Regions from separate parts of the Halobacillus sp. B23F22_5 genome, predicted to be linked through region 3. Evidence: riboswitches for the same ligand, from Rfam matches in the RefSeq annotation. Region 3 holds a riboswitch; each other region holds the start of a gene.
What was found. A riboswitch is a leader RNA that binds a small molecule or an ion and turns the genes downstream of it on or off. The one in region 3 is predicted to bind thiamine pyrophosphate.
Positions count from the first base shown of each region.

Region 1 (6,694 bases), on a different contig from region 3:
GGCTTGTGTTTTTTAACAACCTGCTTGTTCTCATCCGTCTGCTTTTCCAATTTATATACAAGCACGCCACCAATTAATAATGCTATTCCAAGCAGCTTCTGCCAGGAAAGTGGAGCGGCCTCAAAGCCAAACCAGCCACCCGTATTAATAATAAAAGCTATGACAATTTGGGAAATGAGGGCAATCGAGATTGCATATGCCGGTCCAATCAGCGTTACGCCTCTCATTAAGAAGAAAACGATTCCTACTCCAAACACCCCGCCAAACAAAAACAGTGGATTGACATTTCCAAATTCTAAAATGCTTCTTTTCTCGATGGAATAAAATACCGGCAATGAGCAGACAAGACCGAGACCGAGGACGAGAGAGGTCGTTGCCCACGGGCCTGTTTTTTCACTTACTCTGGCATTGAATACATTTTGAAGGCTGATTAAAATGCCTGCGATAATCGCTAATAACGCTCCAGTCATCGGCGTTCCTCCTTATTCATAGATATTTCCTTTCGCAAGAATGCTTAATTTTTCAAGGTCTTTTATTGTAATCGTGCCATTGGCGCGTTCAATGATGCCGTCTGAATTCATCTTCTTCAATACACGGTTTAAATGGCGGTAACTGGTCCCCAGCCACTCTGCGAGCTCTGATAAATTCGATGTATGCATTTCCTGATGAAAAGCTGTGCCTTCACTGACCGAGGAAATCGATAGTAAATAGCTGGCCAGACGAACTTCTACTGGATAAAGCATGTTTAGACTCGTCGTATGGGATTCGGTATAAAACTTCCGGGCTAACGTTTCCAGTAAAAAACGCATAAATGGCGGGTGATCTTTTTCCAGCTTCTCCAAATCGGCAAATGACGCTGCAAGCATCACGCCATCCGTTACCGCTTCAACGGAATTAAAGACCGCATTCCTTTTAACATATTCCACATCACCGATAAGCTCCAGGGGACGCTTAAACCGGTTAATTAATGACTTTCCTTCAGGCGTAAGTGTAAAAATTTTTATTTTTCCTTCTACCAGAATGTAGAGTTCATCAAGCTCTTCGCCAGCTGAAAATAGAACAGTTCCTTTTTTAAACTGGCAGGCTTTTATATGGGGCCTGAAATCCTCTGAAAAGACCCCATCCAGTTCATAACGCTCAAGGTAGTAGTTTAAATCAAATGCTTCTATTTCTTTCACCGTATAAACACCTTCTTTTACAATTGGAAAAGGACAACTCCGGCGAGCATCATCATAAGTCCAAGGCCTTGCCGCAACGTGACAGGTATTTTCTTCTCCCCGAACCATCCGCGTGACTCTATGATAAATGCCATTGCTATCTGTGACACAAGTAGGATAGCGATGGCTGCTGCGGGGCCGATTCTATGAATCGCTGTCAATTCTGAGAAAACGACAATGACACCGAATGATCCTCCAATTAAATAAAGAAATGGAACTTTTTTAAAGCTTTTTCCTTTACCATCTCTTACTTTCATATAAATAATGATGGCGATGGTGAAGGCTACGATATGAACCATTACCGTTGTGTGCCACCCGCCAATCGCATCACTCATTCTTGCGTTAAAGATACCTTGCATCGTGATGCACAGTCCTCCAAGCAGTGAAAATAAAGCACCTTTCATCTTTCATCCTCCTATTCTGCATTTATTTAAAAGGAAGATGAAAATTTTTGAAAGGACATATGTCCTAACCAATGTCACTCATACAAGAAAGCTTTCCCCTTTTCATCATAAAAATAAGCTCAGAGCGTGTGAATCCAGCTCTAAGCTTATTGGTCAGCTTATTTCTTTCGTGCGGCGAACAAAAAAATCGTTATCAGCGTAAATGCGGTCAATGCCAGAAAAGGAATCGTGATAAAACCCAGCCAGTTGATATATTCCGCACTGCATGGCACGCCACCGACACATGGTTTAATGCTCGCAAAACCCGGAACTTTTTGTTCCATATAATGAAAAATGGAAACGAGCCCGCCTATGATAGAGAGCGGCAGCGCATATATGACGATACTGCGGTCATTCAGGAAAGTCGCAATTCCCAGGATGATGCTGAGCGGGTACATGAATATCCGCTGTACCCAGCATAATTCACAAGGAATGAATTCCCTTATTTCACTAAAATAGAGACTCCCTAATGTAGCGATGACAGCAGCCAGCCATGCAATGTAAAGTGCAACATGCTGTCTGCTACTTTTCCGTTTACTCATTGCTATCTTCAATCGCTTTTTCAATTTTATTGGAAATCTCTTCATAGTTGAATGGGTCTTCCACCATTTCACCATTAATCATTACTGTAGGTGTAACTTGAACTCCATGTTCTTTGACGAGCGTATCATCTTTTTGGACTTCCTGCTGAATTTCTTCCGATTTCATATCCTGTTTCATTTGTTCGATATCAATCGATGGGACACTTTCTTCAGCTGTTTCCACAATCTTTTCTTCTGTCAGCCAGCCTTCCTGGTGTTCTTCTGGCTGGGCCGCATATAATTGCTTGCTGAAGTCCCAAAATTTTTCCGGAGTCTGTTTATAAACGGCTTCTGCTGCGGAAGAAGCCAATTCAGAATCTTCCCCGTGAAAGAGGACGTTGACATAAGTCAAATTAGCATCGCCTGAATCAATATAATCTTGTTTCAATAATGGAAAGACCTGGTCGCTCCATACTTTACATGCTGGGCAAAGATAGTCGCCGAATTCGACGATTTCCACCGGTGCATCGGATTCACCAATGGTCGGTTGGCCCTCTGTAGAGATAGAATCTCCAGAAGAAGCCGTATTGCTTTCACTTCCGCTATTGTTTTTACTATCTAATACGACAAAAGCAGCTACAAGTCCAATGACAACTACAGTTAAAATGACAACGAATTTCATCGAGCCTTTATTATTTTCAGCCATGGTTACACTCCTATATGTATTTTAAGTTAGCAATCGCAACGCTTGATAATATCAACATGTTATCATAAAAGGAAGATCAAATAGAAAAGATTTTCTTGATATTTTTTGACAATCTTATTAAATTATATACTTTCTCAGCTTTCCTGAAAAGCTTAGAGATTTCACTACTTAATAGGACGACCATGGATTGTTATCGGTATTAAACAGAGGTGTTTATTTGGATTCTATTTTTTTATTTATTGTCATCATTTTATTAGCTTCCATTTTACAAACCAGTACAGGTTTCGGCTTTTCGATCATGGCTACACCGTTTTTATTATTATTGTTCGCTCCCAGGGAAGCGATTCAGATCAATCTGGCTCTTTCACTGGTCATTTCCAGTGTCTTGATTATGAAAATCCGTCATGATGTCGATACAGGAATTTTAAAAAGGTTCATCATCGGCAGTAGTGCCGGACTTCCGATTGGCATCCTCATCTTTCTTTTGGCAGACATGACCAAGTTAAAGCTCGGTATCAGTATCGTTATCCTGGTGCTTACAATTCTTTTGATCTTCCAATTCCGGACTCATCAGTCTTTGCGTAGAGACTTTATCGCAGGAGGTATATCGGGAGCGATGACCACCAGTATCGGAATGCCTGGACCACCACTCCTGCTGTATTTTTCCGGTACGGATACGAAGAAGGAAAAGTTGAGAGCAACTACGCTCGCTTTCTACTTATTCATTTATTTCGTGAGCCTGCTGATTCAAGTGGTTTTTGCGGGCACGAACATCGAAGTATGGAAGGCTGGCGGATTAGCCTTGCCTGTGGTACTGGCTGGACTTGTTTTGGGCCAATTATTGTTTCAATGGATCAACCAGCGTTTATTTCAGCTATTCATGTACATGATTTTGTTATTCACCGGGCTCTATTTGCTGCTTGAGAGTTTTTAAATCTATCAAAGCATACGTGTGCAGGCTTTATTTTCAAAAATTTATCATAGAGAAGTGGAAGAGCTTCCTATACTTTGTTATGATGAAATGGAAACATCAAATTAAATATATGAAACAACTACTAGGGGTGCCCTGAATGGTGGGCTGAGAGGAAAGCGCGTGAAGCTTTCCGACTCTTATGGACCTGATCTGGTTAATACCAGCGGAGGGAAGTAGTCGGAAGATACGTCTATTTTCTTTTAACCTACCAAGCCAGGTCCCATGAGGATCTGGCTTTTTTAGTGCGCTCTTGGAGAAAGGAGGGGAGAAATGAATCGTACGCGTCTGCTTACGACAATGGCTGTATTTGTAGCAATTGGCACCATGGGAGCACAGCTGCTCTGGTTTCCGGCAGGGATAGCTAAAGCTTACCCAGTCCAGCATGCAGTCAATGTGATGGCGGCTGTAACGCTCGGACCACTGCCGGCGGTGGTCATTGCGTTTATGATCGGCGTTTTGCGTAATCTGCTTGGAATCGGCACTTTGCTGGCCTTTCCGGGCGGCATGGTCGGCGCATTTTTAGCTGGCTATCTATACAAGAAGCTGGGCAGAAAAGCCTGGGCTGCCGTTGGCGAGGTTGTGGGGACTGGAGTAATTGGCGCTTTGTTTGCCGTCCCTTTTGCCAATGTGCTGATGGGAAGTGCGGTTGGAGCTTTGTTTTTTATTCCATCATTTCTGGTCAGCAGTATTACTGGTGCTGTAATCGGCTGGCTGGTCGTCGTCAAAATCAAACAAGAACAATTATTGCCTAATACAAGAAGAGTTTCATAGTGTTTAACTTTTTAACGGAAAACTACTAGGGGCGCGTACAGCTGAGATAAGGAATGATTTCCTTTGTCCCTTGGAACCTGATCTGGATAATGCCAGCGCAGGGAAGTAGTAGAGGACCAACTTCACCACCCTCTATCTTTCTACTTTTATTCCCCTAGTAGCTTCCTAACTATTAAAGGAGGCTTACCATGACTTTTTCAAACGACTTAAGAAAAGAAAACGATGATATTTTTCGAAAGATATTCAGCCATCCATTTGTGGTCGGTATAGGAAAAGGAGACGTGCCAAAAGAGGCCCTGGAGCACTATATCAAAGCAGACTTTGAGTACTTGAATGCGTTCATGCATATCTATGGCATAGCCGTCTCCAAATCAGGCAATAGAGATGATATCTCACTCTTCAATGACCAGATAGGCTTTGTATTGAACAGTGAAACCCATCCCCATCATAACTTTTGTGAGCAGGCTGGGGTGAAATATGAAGACATGCAAGGATACCCGCTGCCACCAACGGCGGACCACTATATCAAGCACATGATGTACCATGCCCATACCGGAAACTTAGGCGAAATCCTATGTGCGTTGCTTCCTTGTCCGTGGACATATTTAGAAATCGGTCAGGTGTTGACGGGTCAATACGAGCCGAACGGTAGCCATCCGTTTTATCCATGGATCAAATTCTACGCGGATGCTGAGATGAGAGGGCTGACAGGAAAGCTGCGTAACCGCCTGGATGAACTGGCAGAAGAAGTATCTGAAAAACAACGCACCCGTATGAAAGAAGCATTCCGGAAGAGTTGTCAACTTGAGTTGGCTTTTTGGGAAATGGCCTATACGTGTGAAGAATGGCCGGTACAGAAAGTGGTGACACAGCGATGAGCAGACCAATCCCATGTGCACTGACCATAGCGGGCAGCGATTCAAGTGGAGGAGCGGGCATACAGGCTGATTTGAAAACTTTTCAAGAACTGAAGAGCTATGGCATGTCTGTCATCACTTCTGTCACCGCTCAAAATACAACTGGTGTGCAAGGAGTCCATCATTTGCCACCGTCGATAATAAAACAACAGCTTGAAGCGATACGAGCAGATATGCCGATCCATGCGCTCAAAACAGGCATGATTGCAGATATCCATATGATGAAAGTGGTCGCAGAAGCGATACCCCGCTTCCAGACTCCTTATGTCATGGATCCTGTGATGGTAGCGACAAGCGGCGATGTATTGATGGAAAGCGAAGCTCGTTTTTATTTACGGGAGCATTTGCTTCCTTTGACAACCCTGGTGACACCAAATATACCTGAAGCGGAAATGATTACGGAAGAAAACATCGAATCGTCAGCCGATATGGAAGCTTCCGCTGAACACATCGTGCATGGCTTCGGTGCAGGAGCGGCACTTATTAAAGGCGGTCATCGAATAGGGGAGGCGCTGGATGTCTTGTATGATGGAAAAAAGATGTATCGGTTCACCTCCGATCGTATTACCACTAAAAACACGCATGGTACTGGCTGTACCTATTCAGCAGCCATTACTGCATATTTAAGTCAGGGGTTCCCATTAGACGAAGCAGTGAGACGTGCGAAGCACTATATCACTGCTGCGATTCGTCATGGCTTTTCTATCGGAAAGGGTAACGGACCAACGAATCACTGGGCGATACGTGAGGAGGGAATAAATGATGAATGTCATTGAAGAAGTGCGTAATCACACCCCGCTGATCCATCATTTGACCAATCAAGTCGTCATGAATTTTACAGCGAATGGGCTGTTGGCTTTTGGCGGTGCCCCCGTCATGGCTAAGGCTGAGGAAGAAGCAGCATCGATGGCTTTTAATGCCGATGGTGTGTTGATCAATATCGGAACACTGACCGCTGCAGAGGTTCCAGCAATGGTTCATGCTGGTAAAGCAGCTAATGAAAAGGGTATCCCGGTTGTGCTCGATCCGGTCGGGGTCGCAGCTACGCGATTTCGCAGGCGTGCCGTCGAGGAAATATTACAAACAGTCAAACTTACAGCAATCAAAGGAAATGCAGCTGAACTTGCAAACCTTGTCGATATTTCC
Region 1 is NZ_JBIEKI010000001.1:258,554-265,247, forward strand. It holds gene ACGTN9_RS01275 (DMT family transporter) at 1-470, opposite strand, end outside; gene ACGTN9_RS01280 (Crp/Fnr family transcriptional regulator) at 483-1,178, opposite strand; gene ACGTN9_RS01285 (DMT family transporter) at 1,196-1,621, opposite strand; gene ACGTN9_RS01290 (disulfide oxidoreductase) at 1,780-2,202, opposite strand; gene ACGTN9_RS01295 (DsbA family protein) at 2,195-2,887, opposite strand; gene ACGTN9_RS01300 (sulfite exporter TauE/SafE family protein) at 3,105-3,821, shown strand; TPP riboswitch at 3,935-4,049, shown strand; gene thiW (energy coupling factor transporter S component ThiW) at 4,131-4,631, shown strand; TPP riboswitch at 4,649-4,752, shown strand; gene tenA (thiaminase II) at 4,820-5,509, shown strand; gene thiD (bifunctional hydroxymethylpyrimidine kinase/phosphomethylpyrimidine kinase) at 5,476-6,324, shown strand; gene thiM (hydroxyethylthiazole kinase) at 6,308-6,694, shown strand, end outside.
Region 1: it holds a riboswitch for thiamine pyrophosphate, as region 3 does, so the genes downstream of both, tenA (thiaminase II) here and ACGTN9_RS16405 (YkoF family thiamine/hydroxymethylpyrimidine-binding protein) in region 3, are expected to answer to the same signal.

Region 2 (6,694 bases), on a different contig from region 3:
GGTCAAAAAATAATATACCAGACATCAAAGGAAACGGAGAGTGGACAATGGCTGACGTCAAGAGAATCAATAAAGTATTAGTAGCAAATCGCGGGGAAATTGCTATTCGTGTTTTCCGGGCATGTACGGAATTAGATATACGCACCGTAGCAGTGTATTCCCAGGAAGATACGGGTTCCTACCACAGGTATAAAGCGGATGAAGCTTATTTAGTAGGGGAAGGAAAGAAACCGATCGACGCTTATTTGGATATCGAAGGGATTATTGAAATCGCCAAGCGTGTCGGCGTTGATGCGATTCATCCTGGTTACGGATTCTTATCCGAAAACATTGACTTTGCCCGCCGCTGTGAACAGGAAGGGATCATCTTTATCGGGCCGACGAGCGAGCATTTGAATATGTTTGGGGATAAAGTAAAAGCACGAGATCAAGCGGTACAGGCAGATATTCCTGTGATACCAGGAAGTGATGGCCCCGTTAGCGGCCTTCAGGAAATCCGCGACTTTGGAGATGAACACGGTTATCCTTTAATGATAAAGGCAGCCATGGGCGGTGGCGGCCGCGGCATGCGCGTGGTCCGGAGTTCCGATACATTGGATGAATCGTACGAAAGAGCACGCTCTGAAGCACGCGCTGCTTTTGGCAGTGATGAAGTATATGTAGAAAAATTGATAGAAGAACCAAAACATATTGAAGTTCAAATCATCGGGGATGCTGATGGCAATATTGTCCATTTATATGAAAGAGACTGCTCGGTCCAGCGGCGCCATCAGAAAGTAGTAGAGGTGGCTCCAAGTGTAAGCCTGACGGATGAATTACGAGAGAGAATTTGCCAGGCAGCCGTCAAATTGATGGACAATGTGAAATACATCAATGCAGGGACGGTTGAATTCCTGGTTACGGGGGATGAATTTTACTTTATTGAAGTAAATCCGCGTGTCCAAGTGGAGCACACGATCACAGAGATGATCACAGGAGTAGATATTGTCCAGACACAAATCTTTGTAGCAGAGGGATACAGCCTGCATGGCAATCGAATTGCTATCCCAGTACAGGAAGAGATTCATACCCATGGATACGCGATCCAATCCCGGGTCACCACAGAAGATCCGTTGAACAACTTTATGCCTGACACCGGAAAGATCATGGCTTACCGGACAGGGGGCGGGTTCGGCGTTCGGCTTGATGCCGGAAACGGATTTCAGGGAGCGGTTATATCCCCATACTATGATTCTTTGCTGGTGAAGCTGTCGACATGGGCATTGAGTTTTGATCAGGCTGCTCAAAAAATGGTTCGTAACTTAAAAGAGTTCCGAATCCGTGGGATTAAGACAAACATCCCATTTTTAGAAAACGTCATTCAGCATACACAGTTCATTACAGGAGCGTACAATACAACATTCATTGACCGCTCACCGGAATTGTTTGTTTTTCCGAAAAGAAAAGACCGTGGAACGAAGATGCTGTCCTATATTGCGGACCGGACCGTCAACGGATTTGAAGGGAATGGCAATCGGAAAAAACCAGCGTATTCCAAGCCTAGAATTCCTAAGATTAAACATTACGAGTCGATACCGAACGGGACAAAGCAGATATTAGAGGAACGAGGAGCAGAGGGACTGGCCGAATGGCTGAAGGAACGGGAAGAAGTACTGATGACAGATACAACCTTCCGCGATGCCCACCAGTCCTTGCTGGCGACACGGGTCCGGACGAAAGATATGGAAAATATCGCGGAGCCGACAGCCTGTCTGCTTCCGGAATTGTTTTCCCTGGAAATGTGGGGAGGCGCTACGTTTGATGTATCCTACCGGTTCCTCAATGAGGATCCATGGGAGCGGTTATTGAAGCTGCGAAACAAGGCACCAAACGTCCTGTTCCAAATGCTTCTCAGGGCTTCCAATGCAGTAGGATATAAAAACTACCCGGACAACTTAATACGGGAATTTGTAGATAAAAGTGCCAATGCGGGCATTGATGTTTTCCGTATTTTCGACAGTCTCAACTGGATCGATGGAATGAAGCTGACCATTGATGCGGTAAGGGAAAGTGGCAAGGTAGCTGAGGCAGCGATGTGCTACACCGGGGATATCCTCGATTCCGCCCGTCCAAAATACGACCTCGACTATTACCAAAAGGTAGCGAAAGAACTGCAGGATTCCGGAGCGCACATCCTCGGGATTAAAGATATGGCTGGCTTGTTGAAGCCGGAGGCAGCGTATCAATTGATTTCAACCTTGAAAGAAACGATTGATATACCGATTCATCTCCATACCCATGATACCAGCGGAAACGGCCTGTTTACGTATGCCCGTGCCGTTGAAGCAGGCGTTGATGTCGTCGATGTCGCTGCAGGATCGATGGCAGGATTAACCTCTCAGCCGAGTGCCAGCAGCCTATACTACGCTTTAGAAGGATATGAAAGAAAGCCGAACGTTGATATTAGCGCTTACGAAAAACTGGGGCGCTACTGGGAGGATACAAGAAAATATTATCAGGACTTTGAAAGCGGCATGAACGCTCCGCACACAGAGGTATATGAACATGAAATGCCTGGAGGGCAGTACAGTAATCTTCAGCAGCAGGCGAAAGCAGTCGGGCTTGGCTCACGCTGGGACGAAGTGAAGACCATGTATCGTCGCGTCAACGATATGTTCGGAGATATTGTCAAAGTGACTCCATCGTCAAAAATTGTCGGGGACATGGCCCTTTATATGGTCCAAAATGAATTGAATGAGGACGATATTTATGAAAAAGGGGAATCACTGGACTTCCCGGATAGTGTAGTAGAGTTTTTCCAAGGGTACCTGGGTCAGCCATATGGCGGATTTCCTGCCGAACTGCAGCGCATCATCCTGAAAGGACGCGAGCCGATTAATGTACGTCCAGGTGAACTGCTGGAGCCTGTTGACTTCCATAACCTGAAAGAAACCCTGTTCCATTCCCTTGATCGACAAGTCACTAGTTTTGATATGATCAGCTATGCGCTGTATCCAAAAGTGTTCATGGATCATCAAAAATTCATCGAGCAATATGGCGATGTGTCCGTTTTGGATACCCCTACTTTCTTCTATGGGATGAGACTTGGAGAAGAAATCGAGCTGGATATTGAGCAAGGGAAGACGCTGATCGTCAAATTGATTTCTATTGGTGAGCCGCAAGTAGACGGAACAAGAACCGTATTCTTTGAGCTGAACGGTCAGCCACGTGAGGTAGTCGTCAAGGACGAAAACGTCAAAGCCACTGTCCAGGCGCGTCCGAAAGCAGATAAATCGAATAATAAACACATCGGTGCAACGATGCCAGGAACAGTTATCAAGGTTCTATCAGGAAAAGAGGAACAGGTGAAAAAAGGAGATCATTTAATGATCACGGAAGCAATGAAGATGGAAACCACCGTCCAGGCTCCTTTTGATGGAAAAATCAAGGATATCTATGTGGAAAGTAATGAAGCCATTCATGTAGGCGATTTAATGATTGAATTCGAATAATACAAGAAGGGGAGTGAAATGATGAAAAATATCACGGTACTTGGAGCGGGTGTTATGGGGCATGGTGCCGCTCAATTATTTGCCCAGGCAGGAAAAAATGTAAAAATCCGGGCCAGACGCGAGTCATCATTGAAAGATGCAAGAGCACTTATGACGAATAGCTTAAAAATTATGGTTGAAAAAGAGATGCTGACGGAAAACGAAATGCACCAGACGTTAGCCCGTATTACGTATACCACAGATTTACATGAAGCGATCCCAGGTGCTGACTTTATTTTTGAATCCATTCCGGAAGATCTTGAAAAGAAACTCGAGACTTACGAAGTTATTGAACGTATTGTCTCAGACGATACGATTATTTCTTCTAACACTTCCACTTTCCCACTCGAGGAATTAACTCAAAAAGCGAAGCATCCGGAAAGGTTTGTCATTACTCACTTTTTCAACCCGCCACAACTGGTTCCAATTGTGGAGATTGTTAAAGGAGAGAAAACACAGGAACATGTGGTAGATACAACGTATGATCTAATGAAAGAAATCGGAAAAAATCCAGTAGTTTTAAAAAAAGAAATATCTGGTTTTATCGTCAACCGCGTTCAAGTAGCTATGCTTCGCGAAGCGTTCCACTTAATGGAAGAGGGAGTGGCTACGGCAGAAGATATTGATATAGCCATGAAAGGGAGCATGGGCTTTAAATGGGCTTTCTGCGGACCGATGGAAAGTCAGGATTTAGCCGGCCTGCAAACAACACAAGCCATGGTTGGAAAGATATTAGAAGATCTATCTAACACAAGAGAAGTTCCTTCCTTTTTAAATGAAATGGTGGAAAATGAACGGTTTGGGATTAGAACGAATAAAGGTTTTTACGAATATGATGATCATGGTGAACAAGCCATTCATACACGGGACGACCGTTTTCTGGAGCTCCTGAAATTATTACAGCAAAAAAGTGATCAGCATAATATAAACTCGTTTTCGTGATGCATTTCGAAGCTCTATTTGGGAGTTGTAAAGGGAAAATGGCAAAAAAGAAATGACTAATGTACTCGGAAAAATCAGAAAATTAACTAGACGATTCTATGAAATTAATGTAAAGTAAGAAATGAAGCGTTTACCAAAAACTGCATAAAAATATTCACTAGGGGTGCCTTTCCTTAAAGGCTGAGATCAAAGTATAACTTTGGGACCCTCTGAACCTGATCTGGCTTGAAACACCAGCGGAGGAAAGTGACGACGATGGGCGTCTTGAAAGAGCAAATCTATGTTTCTTTTATGATGGTCAACTAAAGTAAATGGGACATACCACTTTTCCTCCGGGGGAAGTGGTATTTTTTGTGCCTAAAAAGGGTGTGCTGGTATGAAACTTGTGGCAGTGGCGAATGGAAGGCTGGAAGCGGGGCCGTTGGCAGCGGTCATTGAGGAATTTGCTCCATTGGTAGATTCCATTATTTTAAGAGAACCTCACATGGCTGAGGTTGACTATCAGTTAATGGTGGAGAAGTTAATCGCAAGTGGGATTGATAGGGACAAGCTTTGTATTCATAGTCGACTAGACGTTGCCTGCAAGACCGGTGTTCCGAATCTTCATCTCAAAGAAAAGGGCTCCGGGGTAAAAAAGGTGAAACAGGCTTCTTCTTCTATGAAGGTCGGGGTTTCGGTACATTCGCTTCAAGCGGCAAGACAGGCGGAGGAGGAAGGTGCCGATTATGTGATGTTTGGTCATGTTTATGCTACGAACAGCAAAAAAGGAATGGAGCCAAGGGGCATCGAGGAGCTTGAAGCTATCACTTCTTCGATTGATATTCCTGTGATCGCGATTGGTGGCATCACTCCCGCTAGACTACAGGAAATACTGGAAGCAGGAGCGGCGGGAGTTGCTGTCATGTCAGGGATATTCGAGGATGCACAACCGCTTAAAGCTGTAAAACGGTATGTAAAGGAGCTAACGATTCATGAAGGAATATTATGATGTGGTGATTATTGGCGGTGGCATCATCGGTCATTCAATTTCCTACTATTTAAACAAGAGCGGAGTCCACGCTGTCGTCATCGACAAGCAGGTGAGTGGCAACAAAGCTACGAAAGCAGCCGCAGGGATGCTTGGTGTTCATACGGAGCACCAGGCATCAGGCGCCTATCATCAATTTTGTGAAGAAAGCAGAGATTTATATCAGGGCTTAAGGAAAGAACTTCATGAATTAACAGCAATCGATATCGGGCTTTCTCCGTTTGGAATGATGGAAGTCGCGATGGATGAAGTCCATAAACAAGAGCTGTTGGAGAAAAAGCATGCCTTTACCAGCCTGGAATGGCTGGAAACAGAACAGGTAAGGGATAAAGTTCCTGCTCTACCGCCAGAGGTTTCCGGGGCATTATATATGACCAGGGATGGCCATGTCGAACCAATAGCCACGTGTGAAGCGTTGAAGCGGGCGGCTTTTGTATATGGCGGCGACTTACTGGAAAACACGAGTGTCGTTGGGGTGACAAAAACAGATGATATTTTCACTGTCCAATTAGAAAATGCTTCTGTAACAGCAAGCCAGGTCGTGGCTGCTTCTGGAGCGGACAGTGGGCGATGGTTTAAAGCGGCAGGAATAGATGACCCGATCGTACCTGTGAAGGGGGAATGCTTTTCGATTAAACCAAGCCGGCATTATTTTAAGGAAGCCTTGTTCTTTAAGGATTTTTATATTGTTCCTAAACCGGATGGGCGTTATATCGTAGGAGCGACGTCCAGGCCTAATGAATTAAGTTCTGATACAACGGCAGGAGGATTGGCAGATTTGATGAATCGTGTGTTTGCTGTTTTTCCAAACCTGAAAGAAGAACCGATGCAGGAATTCTGGTCAGGAGTACGGCCGGGGTCTGTCGATGGTTTGCCGATTATCGGGGAGCACCCGACACTCACGGGATTCTACTTTGCTACCGGGCATTATCGAAATGGCATTCTACTAGCGCCTGCTACGGGGCAGATGATGAAAGATCTGATCACGAAGCAAGACGTACACCAGGCTTTCCGGGAGTTGCTTTCACCGGAACGCCTGGATAGGAAAGGAGCATCCAATTATGAATATTCATCTTAATGGAAAAAGCATTGATTTACCTGGTAACGTCACCACGGTATCGGATTTGCTTGATTCCTATGACATCAAGAAAAAGATTTCCGTGGTGGAGCACAATAAAGAAATTGTACCTAAAGG
Region 2 is NZ_JBIEKI010000006.1:120,686-127,379, forward strand. It holds gene pyc (pyruvate carboxylase) at 48-3,491, shown strand; gene ACGTN9_RS10910 (3-hydroxyacyl-CoA dehydrogenase family protein) at 3,513-4,472, shown strand; TPP riboswitch at 4,622-4,734, shown strand; gene ACGTN9_RS10915 (thiamine phosphate synthase) at 4,849-5,460, shown strand; gene thiO (glycine oxidase ThiO) at 5,444-6,577, shown strand; gene thiS (sulfur carrier protein ThiS) at 6,561-6,694, shown strand, end outside.
Region 2: it holds a riboswitch for thiamine pyrophosphate, as region 3 does, so the genes downstream of both, ACGTN9_RS10915 (thiamine phosphate synthase) here and ACGTN9_RS16405 (YkoF family thiamine/hydroxymethylpyrimidine-binding protein) in region 3, are expected to answer to the same signal.

Region 3 (6,694 bases):
TCGAACCCCATACCCTGGACAGCTACCGAAGCTACGAACGGGCAAGAAAAGAGCGGCTCTCTCCCGATGAACCAGACTCAAGGCTGATCATTGAAGTGGATGGGGAGATTGTCGGAACGGTCAGTTATTATTGGGAACACAAAGCCTCGCTCTGGCTTGAAGTAGGGATAGGCATTTACCGTCCGGAATATTGGAATGGCGGGTATGGCACCGAAGCATTGACTCTGTGGATCGATCATTTGTTTTCTGTTATGCCCCTTGCTCGTGTCGGCTTAACAACCTGGTCAAAGAACGAGCGCATGATGCGTGTAGGAGAAAAACTTGGCTTGAAATTAGAAGGCCGAATACGGAAATGCCGTATTTATGAAGGAAAACATTACGATGCCATCCGTATGGGAGTCCTGCGCGAGGAATGGGAAGCGATCCACGGTACAATTGAAAAACAAACGGTTTCTAAGTTGTGAAATCCCGCTGATGCGGGATTTTTCCTTTTTAATAGAGGACAGACCCTTAATCTAGCTTCCATGATCTTAGGGATAAACATTTAGTAAACCGGACTACTTCCTCACAGTCAAAAAGCTGAATTTCCAGTTTGGCGGCTTTCCCCACCCTGAAAATTCAGCTTTCATTCAAAAATATTGGCAATTCTCCTAGTCCATTATTCCGTGACAAATCTATAATTGCCCATCATACCATTGGAAATATCCCCACCGGACAGAACAATAGACACTTACTCCATATAGAGACAGCATGATTCCCAGGAATGCCCAATCTTTAGGAGTTACTTTCATTTTCCTGTAAAAGGTGCGTTCTTTACTCCCTGTGAATCCCTTGGATTCCATGGCAATTGCTGTCCGCTCGGCTTTCCGGATAGCGCTTGCTAACAACGGGATGACATAGCGCTTCATCTCCTGTACCCATCCGCTTATACCTTTGCCCCTGCGAACGCCACGGATGCGGTGAGCCATCCGGATCGCTTTCCATTCGTTCATCATCATCGGCAAAAATCGATAACCAGCCAGCACCCCATATGCAATTTTTGGAGACAGTTTCAATTGCTGCATCAGGCTGAGCAAAAATTCGGTTTTATTTGTCGTCAGAATGAACAATAAGGATAACAAAGCAAAACCAAGTACTCTCAATGCCAGCGAGATGGCTAATTGAAAGTCTGAGTGAGAAAAAGTTAAAAATCCGAGGTCAAAGATAGTCCCTGCCTGGCTGCCGGCATCCGCGAACATAAGTGTCGTCCAGAAAAAACCGAAAGCAATGATCAGGAATGGCACAAAATAAAGAGACCAGCTTTTCAAGGACACGCGCCCGAATAAAAATGTGAGGATTACTACCCCAATAGAAAACAGCAGCGGGGTGATCGGGTCGAACACAAAAGCCAGCAGGAAAACTGCCAATACAATCGTTATCGCCTTCATGCTAGGATTGAGTTCCTGTAAATTCATAATGACCCTCCCTCTTTCTTGCTGCTTCTTCAAGCCTCACGTGAAAAGGTTTTTGCAAATGATGCTGCGCCAGCCAACGATTATTTTTTTGCCATAACTGAGCAGGGCTGCCTTCAAATGCCACCTGTCCCTTCTCCAATACGATGACATGATCGGCATGCTGATCGACGAGCTCCATGTCATGGGTGACCATCACCAGGGTGGTGCCGGCTTGATTACGCACTTCCAGCAGATCGATGACTTCTTTAGCTGCCTGCTCATCCTGACCGAAAGTTGGTTCATCTAAAATCAACAGGCTTTGGTGCTCGACCATCATAGTGGCAATGCTCAACCGTCGCTTTTGCCCCTGACTCAAGGTATAGGGATGACGGTCGGCATGCGGAAGCAAACGGTACCTTTCCAGCATCTGTGTTGTCTTTTCAGTCACAACTTCTTCCGGGACTTCCTGTAGACGCAGGCCATACGCAATCTCCTCAAAAACTGTATCAGCAACAAATTGATGTTCAGGGTTTTGAAAGACGTATCCGATTTCCTGCCATAGCAAATGATCTCGGAATTTATCCATCGCTTTATCGTTCAGCTGGATATTCCCTGAAGAGGGATGCACAAGCCCTGCCATTAACAGACTAAGAGTGGTCTTCCCGGCACCATTGGCACCCACAATAGCTGCCCATTCTCCCTCTTTTATTTCGATCGTTATATCTTCAAGAATATGCTTAGAACCGATGTTTTGGAGAGATAGATGGATCTCTGGTGAGGACTCAATATGCTTAGTCTCCGGTGATAACTCGGCAGGCTTGTTTTCCAGTGTCTCTGGTTTTATTTTTGCCGTCAGGGATTCCAGATGGACAGGATATTCCCCGTAGAGTTCGATCAAGCCTTGATCACTCAACTCCTGAGCTGTCCGGAAAAGCTCAGGCATCCAAATCCCCTCGCTTCTGATGGTTTCATAATGTTGATAAAAACCTTGAGCGATCGATCCATCATAAAATATTCTTCCGTGACGATTCATCAATAGACAGCGATCGCCATAAGGTAGCCATTCATCTAAATTATGTTCGATAATTAATAACGCGAAATCATTTTCTTTTTGCAACGTAACTACTGTTTCAATAAACGAACGCCTGGCATGTGGGTCGAGCAAGGAAGTCGGTTCATCCAAAATCAACAGTTCAGGCTCCATGGCTAATACACAGGCCAGGGCTAATTTTTGTTTCATCCCTCCGGATAAAGTGGAGATTTCCGCTTTCTTCACCTCTGCTAAACCGACCATTTCAAGAGCCCAATCCACCTTTTCCCTGATTATCTCAGGAGCAGTTTTCAAATTTTCCAAACCGAAAGCTATTTCATCTTCGACGGTCAGCATACAAAACTGGCTTTCCGGATCCTGAAAAACCACTCCAACCCGCTGGCTCAGTTCACCTGCTTCGAATTTTTCATAAGGCACTCCTTGATAATAGCGTTCGCCCTTCATAGTTCCATCCAGTTCCCCTGGGTATAAACCATTCAGGCAATACGTCAACGTGCTTTTCCCACACCCACTTGGCCCAAGGAGCAGCGCAGTTTCCCCGTGAGATAAGCAAAAATCAATCCCGCTCAATGTCGGAGATTTGGTCTCTTCATAATGTAATGTGAGCTGATTCACTTCCACTAAAGGTTTATCATGCGGCGCCATGTTTATTTCTCCTATGCTCTTTGCCAAGCTCAAAGTTGTACAGCACGCCAGTTTTCGCAAGCGCATCGCTGATTGCTTTTCCAAGCAGGCCGGCGATGACTGCACCACTGACCAAACGGGCAATGAACATGGCGGCAACGTAGGTGGTTGCAAGTGCTGCATAGCCAGACAGGAAGTAGCCCCAGACAAAACTGAACACAGCTGACCCCATCCCTGCGGCCATTAACACCCATACGTGGTACATCCGGTATCTGGTTGCGGCAAATACCGCTTCAGCCCCTAGTCCCTGGATCATCCCTGAAATGATCAGCATCGGTCCGACAGCATTCCCCAGCATTACTTCAATAATGGCGGCAATCGTTTCAGATAAAAATGCGGCGCCCGGCTTTCGGATAATATAGGCAGCGATAATGGAGATGATGAACCAAATACCAAAAATCAAATCGTAACCGATCGGACCGAAAAATCCGACCAGCAACTTTCCGACAGGAAGAAACGCTAAATAAACGACTGCGAATACAACGGAAAGTACAGACATGACAACTATTTCTCTCATTTTCCACTTATTCATCGTCTTCCCCCTTTTGATGGGATGGACTGTTCGCAGAAATGGACGCCGTCATCACAACATGATCGTTATGTTCCTGGGTTGACGTGAAGGCGTTTTCAAGTGTAGTAAAAATGTCAGCCGCTTCTCCTTTCAGCTTGGTAGCATAGTGGATACCCTCGACAGTTAGTCCTCTTTGTTTGGCAGCTTCGATTTGTTCCATAATCTGATCCATGTAACGGTCAGACCCAAGCGGATACAGCGCAAAATCACAAGCGGCATATTGGTTTATCGCTGTTGGGGTGTTTAATTTACGATCGTCTTCTGCCATATAGACATCGCCATCCGTATCACCCGGGCAGCCGATAGAAAAAGTTCCTGAAAAAGCTACATGGTGGCCAGTCTTTGCAGCATGGGAAAAAATAGCTTCGGTAACATCGAACACATGCGGAATCTTCCCTCTCACACACGTGCTGACATCATCCGTCTCTAACCAGACCTTTGAGGTATCGACTTCCTCAAGAGCCGATAAAATGACATTCACGAAATCATCCGTCATCGGGTGTACCGAAAAGCGGCACCCGGCAATTCTGCTTGTTCCTTTACATACTTTATTGGACACGAACATTCCCCTCCTTTTTTATACAACAAAAAAACTGCATCCACGGGGAATGCAGTTCAAAGGTTATTGTTGATAAAAATGATTCGTGTCACCTTATCTCTGCACTTCCCCACGCTGGTATTATCCAGTTCGGGTTCTAAGGGTCAGAGTCTTGTGACTCCTCTCAGCTCAATCGCACCCCTAGTGCTTCAATCGTGCTATGCAGTTTTTTCATCTATTAGTAGCTTAATAGATTTCCAAAACTTTGTAAACATCTATTTTACAGTAATACGTCCCACCAGATTTTAATGGCTGTTCCGACAATTAAAGCAGCAAGGATACCTTGTAATAACTTGGTATTCACTTTCTGACCTGCTTTTGCTCCAAGTGGAGATGCGATCAGACTGGCAATAATCATGATAATCGCTGGTACAAGAACGACCTGACCGGTCATCACTTTACCGACAGTGGAACCGATCGAAGAAATGAAGGTTATTGCCAGGGAAGTTGCGATGGTAACACGGGTTGGTATTTTAAGCACCGTCAACATAATTGGAACCAGCAGGAATGCACCAGCAGCACCGACAATACCTGCCGCTACACCAACGATGAAAGCAGAAACAGCTGCAACCATTTTACTGAATGTCACCTGATCAGGTGGAATGTCATCGTTGTTCTTTCTAGGAATGAACATCATGACCGCGGCAGTCAAGGCTAAAATACCATATACGATTTGAATGCCTTCTTCCGTCATGAAACGGGAGCCATAACTTCCGATGAAACTACCAACCAGAATACTTACACCCATATAAATAATCAAGTCTTTGTTCAAGTAGCCACCTTTACGGTAAGCCCAGGCACCGGCAATAGTGGCAAAAAACACTTGCACTGCACTGATTCCTGAAACTTCATGGGCAGTGAATGCAGCGAAACCTAACATAGGCGGTATATATAAGAGCATTGGGTATTTAATAATTGATCCGCCGATTCCTACCATTCCTGATACATATGAACCTGCAAAACCGATGATAAAAATCGTGACGTAAAACCATAAATCCATTTTTCTTCCTCCCTTTATCTCTTTGAAAGCCTTACCAATTGGAAGGGGACAGCCATCCGTTTACCGGAATGTCTGTCCCCCCTTTTTATCTTTTAGCCTTTCTTGATCCAGAACTTAAGAACTTCGTCTTCTTCTTGCTGGTCGACAAGTTCGTGTCCGCTGGAATCTGTCCAGGCTGCTAAGTCTGCTTTTGCACCTTTGTCTGTAGCGTGGATTTCAAGAATATCTCCGCTGTTCAATTCATCCATCGCTTTTTTCGTCTTTACGATTGGCATTGGGCATGCCAGACCTTTTGCATCTAGTACTTTATTTGCTTCCATTTTGATACACTCCTTTTTTAAAATTAACCGGGAGCCCCACTAAAATGGGGCAGCCCATTAGGATACCGCGCAGCGGTTTGGTCCGATTTCCATTTCACGCTTTTCTTCTTCTTCAGGCGTTAGTTTACCCATGTTCACTTGGCGAATTTCCTGGTATGCGTTTGGTTGTGGTGGAAGGTTTTCTGTAACCATCTTACGGAATTCACCTTCGTCTTCCACATTCAAGCCAGTGTTCACTTTGTAAAGTTCACCAAGAGGTGCTGATACTTTTCCATCATCCTGTACTTCACTCATGTTAGCGAAGTGAGCTGGCAGCACTTCCAAGTCATCTGAAAGTTCTTTGTAACGGCTGTAAAGTGTCTCACGCAAGTCGCCAACCCAATCTTCTGCAAGACCGGCAAGGTCAGGACGACCGATAGATTCTACGAATAGAATGTCACCAGTCAACAAGTATTTGTTGTCGACGATGAAAGAAGTAGATCCGATGGTGTGTCCTGGTGAATATACTGCCTGAGCAGCAACCTTAGTCGTACCGACAGTAATTTCATTGCCGTCTTCAAGCTTGTTGTAATCGAATTGAACTTCTGTTGCGTCTTTCGGTGGCAACCAGTATTGTGCACCAGTTTCTTCACGAAGCGCACGACCGCCGGAAATGTGGTCTGCGTGCAGGTGAGTGTCTGCCACCTGAACGATTTTCGCATTCTTTTCTTTTGCAAAATCAAGGTAAGGCTGGATCATACGGTTGGAGTCGATGACCATTGCTTCGCCATCAGAGACAACCATATAAGATAGGCAGCCTTTACCCAGACGTACGAACTGGTATAGTTCACCGCCATCAGAAATGTCGCCTACTTTAACCGGCTCCAGGTACTCACTCCAGGCTTTCATACCGCCTTTCAAGTAAGAAACTCCTTTCACGCCAGCTTCTTCAAGCAGGTCGGCAACCATCATGGAAGATCCTTCTTTTGCACAAACGACCAGTACGTTTTCGTTTGGAAGTTTATCCATGATGCTTTCTACGCCATCTAGTAGATCAA
Region 3 is NZ_JBIEKI010000015.1:47,097-53,790, reverse strand. It holds gene ACGTN9_RS16425 (GNAT family N-acetyltransferase) at 1-464, shown strand, start outside; gene ACGTN9_RS16420 (energy-coupling factor transporter transmembrane component T family protein) at 675-1,454, opposite strand; gene ACGTN9_RS16415 (ABC transporter ATP-binding protein) at 1,429-3,129, opposite strand; gene ACGTN9_RS16410 (ECF transporter S component) at 3,116-3,700, opposite strand; gene ACGTN9_RS16405 (YkoF family thiamine/hydroxymethylpyrimidine-binding protein) at 3,693-4,298, opposite strand; TPP riboswitch at 4,388-4,490, opposite strand; gene ACGTN9_RS16400 (sulfite exporter TauE/SafE family protein) at 4,558-5,337, opposite strand; gene ACGTN9_RS16395 (sulfurtransferase TusA family protein) at 5,430-5,657, opposite strand; gene ACGTN9_RS16390 (MBL fold metallo-hydrolase) at 5,715-6,694, opposite strand, start outside.